Regions from separate parts of the Saccharopolyspora antiqui genome, predicted to be linked through region 2. Evidence: riboswitches for the same ligand, from Rfam matches in the RefSeq annotation. Region 2 holds a riboswitch; the other holds the start of a gene.

Region 1 (3,404 bases), on a different contig from region 2:
CAGCGGCACGATGATCCGGAAGCTGCCGCCGACCGCCAGCCGCACCAGGTGCGGCACCACCAGGCCGACGAACCCGATCAGCCCGGCGACCGACACCGCCGCCGCGGTGGCCAGCGATGCGGCGATCAGCACCAGTGCCCGCACCCGCCCCGGGTGCACGCCGAGCGCGGCGGCTTCCTCGTCGCCGGTGCCCAGCAGGTCCAGCAGCCGCGCGCAGGTCCACAGCACGGCCGCCGAGATCGCCAGGTACGGCAGCAGGACCAGCACTTCGCGCCAGCCGGTGGTGGTCAGCCGCCCCAAGATCCACATGTAGACCTGCTCCAGCGTCTCCACCCGCAGTTGCTGGACGAACGTCTGCCCGGCGGTGAGGAACGCGCCGACCGCCACCCCGGCCAGCACCAGCGTCGCGGTGTCCCGGCCCGCGGAGCGGCCGACCAGCCAGGTCAGTCCCACCCCGCCGAGCGCCCCGGCGAACGCCGCGAGCTGCACCGGCACGGGCGCCCCGGTCTGCGTCGAGCCGCTGATCACCAGGGTTGCGGCCAGTCCGGCGCCAGCGGCCGACCCCAGCAGGTAGGGATCGGCCAGCGGGTTGCGGAACACCCCCTGGAACGCCGCGCCGGAGACGGCCAGCGCGGCGCCGACGAGCACACCGAGCACCACCCTCGGCATCCGCAACTGCCACAGGATCGCCGCCTCCCGCTCGGAAAGCGGCGAGACACCGCCGGTGAGCTGCGCGACGATCTCCCCGAGTACCCGCTGCCAACCGAGCTCGGCAGCCCCGAGCAGCACCGACACCAGGACGCTCACCAGCAGCACGGCCACCCCGATCAGCAGGTGGCGGGGGCGCAGCTTGGTCTGCTTCAACGCCGCACGGGCCGGGCGGAGCTCGGCGGTCACCCCTGCTGCGCCTTGGCGACCCCGGCACCGATGGCCCGCACCAGGTCGACCACCCGCGGTCCCCAGCGGCCGGCGACGTCGTCGTCGAGTTCGATGATGTGGCCGCGACGCACCGCGTCGAGGGTGTCCCAGCCCGGTCGGGCCGCCACCGCCGCCGCGTTGACCTGGCAGCACTTCGCGTCCGCCACGAAGATCAGGTTCGGGTTGGCCTGCACGATGTGCTCGCCGGAGAGCTGCGGGAACTTCCCGCCGGCCGGATCGGCGATGTTGGCCAGCCCGAACAGCCCGTAGACGTTGCCGACGAAGCTCTGCGAGGTCGCGCTGTAGTAGTCGGGGCTGACCTCGTGGTAGTAGCTCAGCGGCTGCGGCGGTTTGGGCGTGCTGCGGACGATCTCGTCGACGTCCGACCGCATCCGGTCCACCAGTTGCGCGGCCTGCTTGGTGTGCCCGGTGGCTTGGCCGAGCACCTCGATCTGCCGGTACGCGTCGTCCAGCGTCGCCGCCGACGGGGTGAGCAGCGTCGGCACGTTGACCGTCTTCAGCCCATCGGCCAGCTGTGCGGCGTTGTCCGGTGCGATGACCAGGTCAGGAGTGCGCGCCCCGACGGTGGCGGCGTCCGCGGTGAGGCCGGAGAGGTCGGTGCGCGGCGCCTGCGGCGGGAAGTTGGAGAACTCGTCCACCGCGACGACCTGGTCCCCGGCGCCGATCGCGTACAGCGTCTCGGTGGCGGTTGGGGACAGCGAGACGATTCGCTTCGGTTGTTGCGCCAGTGTCACGGGAGGTTGACCGGGCAGTTCGACCTTGACCGGGAACGCCGAGGCCGGGTCCTCGGCCGGTGCTGTTGATTCGGAACGGGGGCGGGTGGCGCACGCGGTCACCCCGGCGAGCAGGGCCAGCGTGGCGAGCAGCAGCGCGGCGAGTCGGCGGAACCCGGTCATGTCTTCCCTACGTTCGGCCGGTGCGGTGGGCGCGGCCGAGCGGCCGACGCCGCACCCCTGCACCGGGAGTGGCGGACATCGACGCCACGCGCGAAGGCGACCTGGCTCGTGCCCGGCGGACCGGGCCATCGCAGTTGCGGCACAGCACCGGATTCGCACCGGTTTCGCTTGGCGCTGGCGTCCCGCGAGCACCCTGTCGCGGGTACTCTGAGCTGGAAAGATATCAGGAGAAGATCTCCCGCCCACGCCGCCGCGGGGTGTCTTGCGGCACGAGGGCTATACCGACCGCGACCCAGCGGTTAAATTTGACAGCGGACCGTGTCCAGCGGCGTGCGGTCGTCGGCGTGAAGAGTGCGCGTGAACAGGGAAGTGCGTTGTGCTCAACCGCGCTTCGGCGGCAGGCAGGCGGTGCTGACCGCATTCCGCCACGCACGCGGCACGACCACCCGAGGAGAACCGACCCACCACCGTCTCTAACCCATGCGAGTGCGTTACAACAAGATGGTCAGCATCACTCCCAGGGTGCTGCTTCTGGGTATCGCGGCTGTTAAAGTTCCCTGAACAACTCCGGTCGCAGCGAGCGGGCAGTCGCGCCCGAAAACTTCTGTCGAGTAACCGGAAGTCACCTGCGGGCCAGCGTCGTCCCGTGCCCAGAAGTCGTGAAGTCAGGTCGCCGAAATCGACCGACGGCTTCCAGCACGAGAAATGACGAGGGAGGTCTGCGCAGTGGTCTTCTCTGCTGTCCCGGCGGCCCAGGGGTTGTACGACCCGGCCGCGGAGCAGGATTCCTGCGGTGTCGCGATGGTCGCCGACATCCGCGGACGTCGTTCCCACGGCATCGTCGCCGACGCCCTGACGGCGTTGGCGAACCTGGAGCACCGGGGTGCGGCCGGTGCCGAGCCGACCAGCGGTGACGGTGCGGGCATCCTGATCCAGTTGCCCGACGAGCTGCTGCGTGCCGAAGCGGGCATCGGGTTGCCGACGCCGGATGCGGCCGGACGCAGCCGCTACGCGGCCGGGATGGCGTTCCTGCCCGCCGACGCCGAGCAGCGGCGCCGGGCGGTGGAGCTGGTGGAGCGGGTCGCCGCCGAGGAGAACCTGCGCGTGCTGGGCTGGCGCGATGTGCCGATCGCGCCGGAGAAGGCGGGCGTGGGCACCACCGCGTTGAAGTGCATGCCGCACTTCGCGATCCTGCTGGTCGCCGGGCACGGCGGCGAGGCCGGTATCGAGCTGGACCGGTTGGCGTTCTGCCTCCGCAAGCGCGCCGAGAAGGTGGCCGCGCAGCAGGGCATTGAGCTGTACTTCGCATCGCTTTCCAGCCGAACCCTGGTCTACAAGGGCATGTTGACCACCCAGCAGCTGCCCGCGTTCTTCCCCGACCTCGGCGATCAGCGGCTGGTCAGCGCGATCGCGTTGGTGCACAGCCGGTTCTCCACCAACACGTTCCCGTCGTGGCCGCTGGCGCACCCGTTCCGCTTCGTGGCGCACAACGGTGAGATCAACACGATTCGCGGCAACCGCAACCGGATGCGGGCCCGCGAGGCGCTGCTGACATCCGACCTGATCTCC
Region 2 (3,404 bases):
ATCCCGCAGCAGGGACAACACCGCGCCGCTGACCGCCGACATCCGCTCGCGCGCGGCCATCGACCCCGACGCGTCCACCGCGAACAGCACGAGGTTTCCCTCCCGCCCTTCCCGGATGGCGAACCGCAGGTCGTCGCGCCGCAACAGCAGGCCCGCGCCGCTGCGCCCGCGGGCCATCTGCTGCGGAGCCGCCGCGGCCAGGGTGGCCGACAGGTGGATGCCGTTTCCGTCCACAGTGGATGAACGGGTCGTCCGACCGCCGCGCGCCAGGGACCGCGACCGGCGCCCCGGCGCACCCTCGCCCAGCCCCGCCACCTCCAGCAACCGCGCCCGGAACGCGGGCGTCGGCGCGCCCGCCGGGCGTTCCGCGGGCGCCCGGCCGTCGCCGCGCTCCTGGTCCTGCGCGCCACCCGAGCCACCGGAGGGCTCCGGCGGCCCTTCCGGCGGTTCGCCGCCGCCGTCCGGGCCTTCCGGCGGCTCGTCGTCACCGTCGTCGGCGTGCTCCGCAGCCTCGGCCAGCGCCTGTTGCAGCTGGTCTTCGGCCATGCCGGGCTCGTCGAACGGATCGCGGCGGCGCCGATGCGGCAGCGCGAGCCGGGCCGCCGCCTCGACATCCGGTTCGGCGACCGCGTCCGCACCGCGCCAGGCGGCGTGCGCGATGGCGGTGCGCGCCAGCACCAGGTCCGCGCGCATGCCGTCGACGTCGAAGGCCGCGCACAGCGCGGAAATCCGGCGCAGCTCGGCGTCGGGCAGGACCACCGAGTCCACCCGGCCGCTGGCGGCCGAGATCCGCGCCGCCAACTCGGCGTCGGCCTCGGCCCACCGCGCGGCGAACCCGGCCGGATCCGCCTCGAAGGCCAGGCGTCGCCGCACCACCTCGGTCCGGGTCGCGACCTCCCGCGACGCCGCGACCTGCACGGTGAGCCCGAACCGGTCGAGCAACTGCGGCCGCAGCTCGCCCTCCTCCGGATTCATGGTGCCCACCAACAGGAACGACGCCGCGTGCGACACCGAAACACCGTCCCGCTCGACGTGCGCGCGGCCCATCGCCGCCGCGTCCAGCAGCAGGTCCACGAGGTGGTCGTGCAGCAGGTTCACCTCGTCGACGTAGAGCACACCGCGATGCGCGGCGGCGAGCAGGCCCGGCTGGAAGGCGCGGACTCCTTCGGTCAACGCGCGCTCCAGATCCAGCGAGCCGATCAGGCGATCTTCGGTGGCGCCCACCGGGAGCTCGACGAGCTGCGCGGGTCGCTGCGTCGCTGCGCCCTCGTGCGGGCCGTCCGGGCACTGCTGGTCTGGATGCCGCGGAGCGCACCCGAATCGGCAGTCCGCCACCACCTCCAGCGGTGGCAGCAACGCCGCCAGAGCGCGCACCACGGTCGACTTCGCGGTGCCCTTCTCACCCCGCACGAGTACCCCGCCGATGCGCGGGTGCACGGCGTTGAGCAGCAGCGCGAGCCGGAGATCGTCGTGGCCGACGACGGCGGAGAAGGGGAATCCCGGGGTGGTCGTAGCTGGCATGCCTGGAGTTCCTTCCTCGGGGTTCGGACGCCCCGGTGTCGGAGGGCGAGGGGCGGCAGTGTCCTGACTCCCGGATCACCGCTGCCCGCCGGCCTTCCCAGGTCAACCCCGGTGGCTCGCGAGGGAGGGCAGCTCCCCGGTCACAGTGGCGCCGACCGTGCCGGATTCCCACCGGCTTCCTGGCGCACCCCTTGCATTCGGATCAACGTGCATCGTCGCAGAACCCGATCAGCGCACCAACCAGCGCGTGACCAAGAACCCGTCCTGGATCTCGTTGCCGGGACGGCGATCGCCGCCAGCGGAGTGCGGACGATCAGTTGCGAGAGCAGCGCGCAGCGGAGACCGGAGTGGTCGAGATTTTCCGCGGCGGCGACGGCGACGCGGTGATCCGAGCCGTCACGAGGGCCGACGCGGCTCGCGGCGCATGTCGATGTGCGGGATGCCGTCTTCCAGGTATTCCTCACCGTCTTCGACGAAGCCGAAGGTGCGGTAGAAGTCCACCGCGTAGGTCTGCGCGGCGAGCACCACGGGCGAGTGCCGCACCTCGGCGACGGCGGCGCGCATCAGCTTGCGGGCCAGGCCCAGCCCGCGCGCGCCCCTGGCGGTGCAGACCCGGCCGATCCGGTAGGTGCCGTCGGGGTCCTCCAGCAACCGCAGGTAGCCCAGCACGTAGCCGTCGGCTGAGTCGATCCAGAAGTGCCTGGTGGTCTCCTCCAGGTCGCGACCGTCCAGCTCCGGGTAGGGACACTTCTGCTCGACCACGAACACGTCGACGCGCAGGCGCAACATCCGGTAGAAGTCACCGGCGTCCAGGTCCGCGGTGTATGCGCGGTGGACGGCGGTCGCAAGTGGCTGAAGGGTCACTATTCCCTGATATCACAGTCGGGTCTCGAAACCCGCATTTACCAGCATCAGGAGTAGTCAACACCACTCCGGACGGCCGCGAACTACCGCTGCGCCGACAGCTCTCCGGCATAACTGGCCAGCCGGGTGTAGACGCCGGGGGTGTTGGGGCGACCGCAGCCGGTGCCGTAGGAGACCACTCCGATCAGGCGGCCGTCGGCGACGATCGGACCGCCGGAGTCCCCGGCGCAGGCGTCGCTGCCGCCCTCCGGGACCCCGGCGCAGAACATGCTGCGGCTGTCGAAGTTCGAGTACGCGCGATGGCAGGTTTCGTCACTGGCGATCGGGATTTCGACCGAGCGCAGCGTGTCCGAGGGCGGCCCCGATTCGCTCGTTCGGCCCCAACCGAAGACCCGCCCGATCGTGCCCGGCCGGTAGGGCGCCGTTTCGCCCGGACCGACCATCGCCAGCGGACGCTGCGGCATCGGCGTTCGCAGGGTCAGGACCGCGATGTCGTCGCCGTTGACGTAGTTCTGGTAGTCGGGGTGGGCCCAGATCCGCTCCACTTCGCCGACCACGCCAAGATCGCTGCGCAGGTCGGTGCGTCCGGCGATCGCGCGGATCTCGGCCGGGCTGCGCTGCTCGCCGGTGATCGGGTTCACGGTGCAGTGCGCGGCCGTGACGACCTTGATCGGACTCACCAGGGTGCCGCCGCAGATCTGGCGGTCGTAGTCGTCGACGAGCGCCACCACCCAGGGCGCGTCGTCGGTGGTGACGTCCGTACCGCCGAGCACCCGCGCTTCGGGCTGTTCTTCGGCGCTGGCCGCCACCGGGTGCACGCTGGCCAGCGCGGTCACGGCGCTGGTGACGACCAGCCGCAGCAGCGCACCGCCGCGCGTCGCTCCGGTCCTGCGATCACTGCCACGCCCCACGCCGTGCCTCCACCTCTCGCCGATCTTGCCGACGGCACACCGTAGTCACCCAGGCCCCAGGAACATCACGAGGCGCAACTCACAGATCGTTAGGAAAATATTCTGTTA

Evidence for each region. A riboswitch is a leader RNA that binds a small molecule or an ion and turns the genes downstream of it on or off. The one in region 2 is predicted to bind cobalamin.
Region 1: another riboswitch for cobalamin. It lies ahead of ACTWQN_RS30520 (ABC transporter substrate-binding protein); the one in region 2 lies ahead of ACTWQN_RS20275 (putative cobaltochelatase).

What each region holds. Positions count from the first base shown of each region.
Region 1 is NZ_JBQQBO010000025.1:73,001-76,404, reverse strand. It holds gene ACTWQN_RS30525 (FecCD family ABC transporter permease) at 1-897, opposite strand, end outside; gene ACTWQN_RS30520 (ABC transporter substrate-binding protein) at 894-1,835, opposite strand; cobalamin riboswitch at 1,914-2,046, opposite strand; gene gltB (glutamate synthase large subunit) at 2,562-3,404, shown strand, end outside.
Region 2 is NZ_JBQQBO010000012.1:160,006-163,409, forward strand. It holds gene ACTWQN_RS20275 (putative cobaltochelatase) at 1-1,521, opposite strand, end outside; cobalamin riboswitch at 1,578-1,703, opposite strand; gene ACTWQN_RS20280 (GNAT family N-acetyltransferase) at 1,918-2,385, opposite strand; gene ACTWQN_RS20285 (S1 family peptidase) at 2,469-3,296, opposite strand.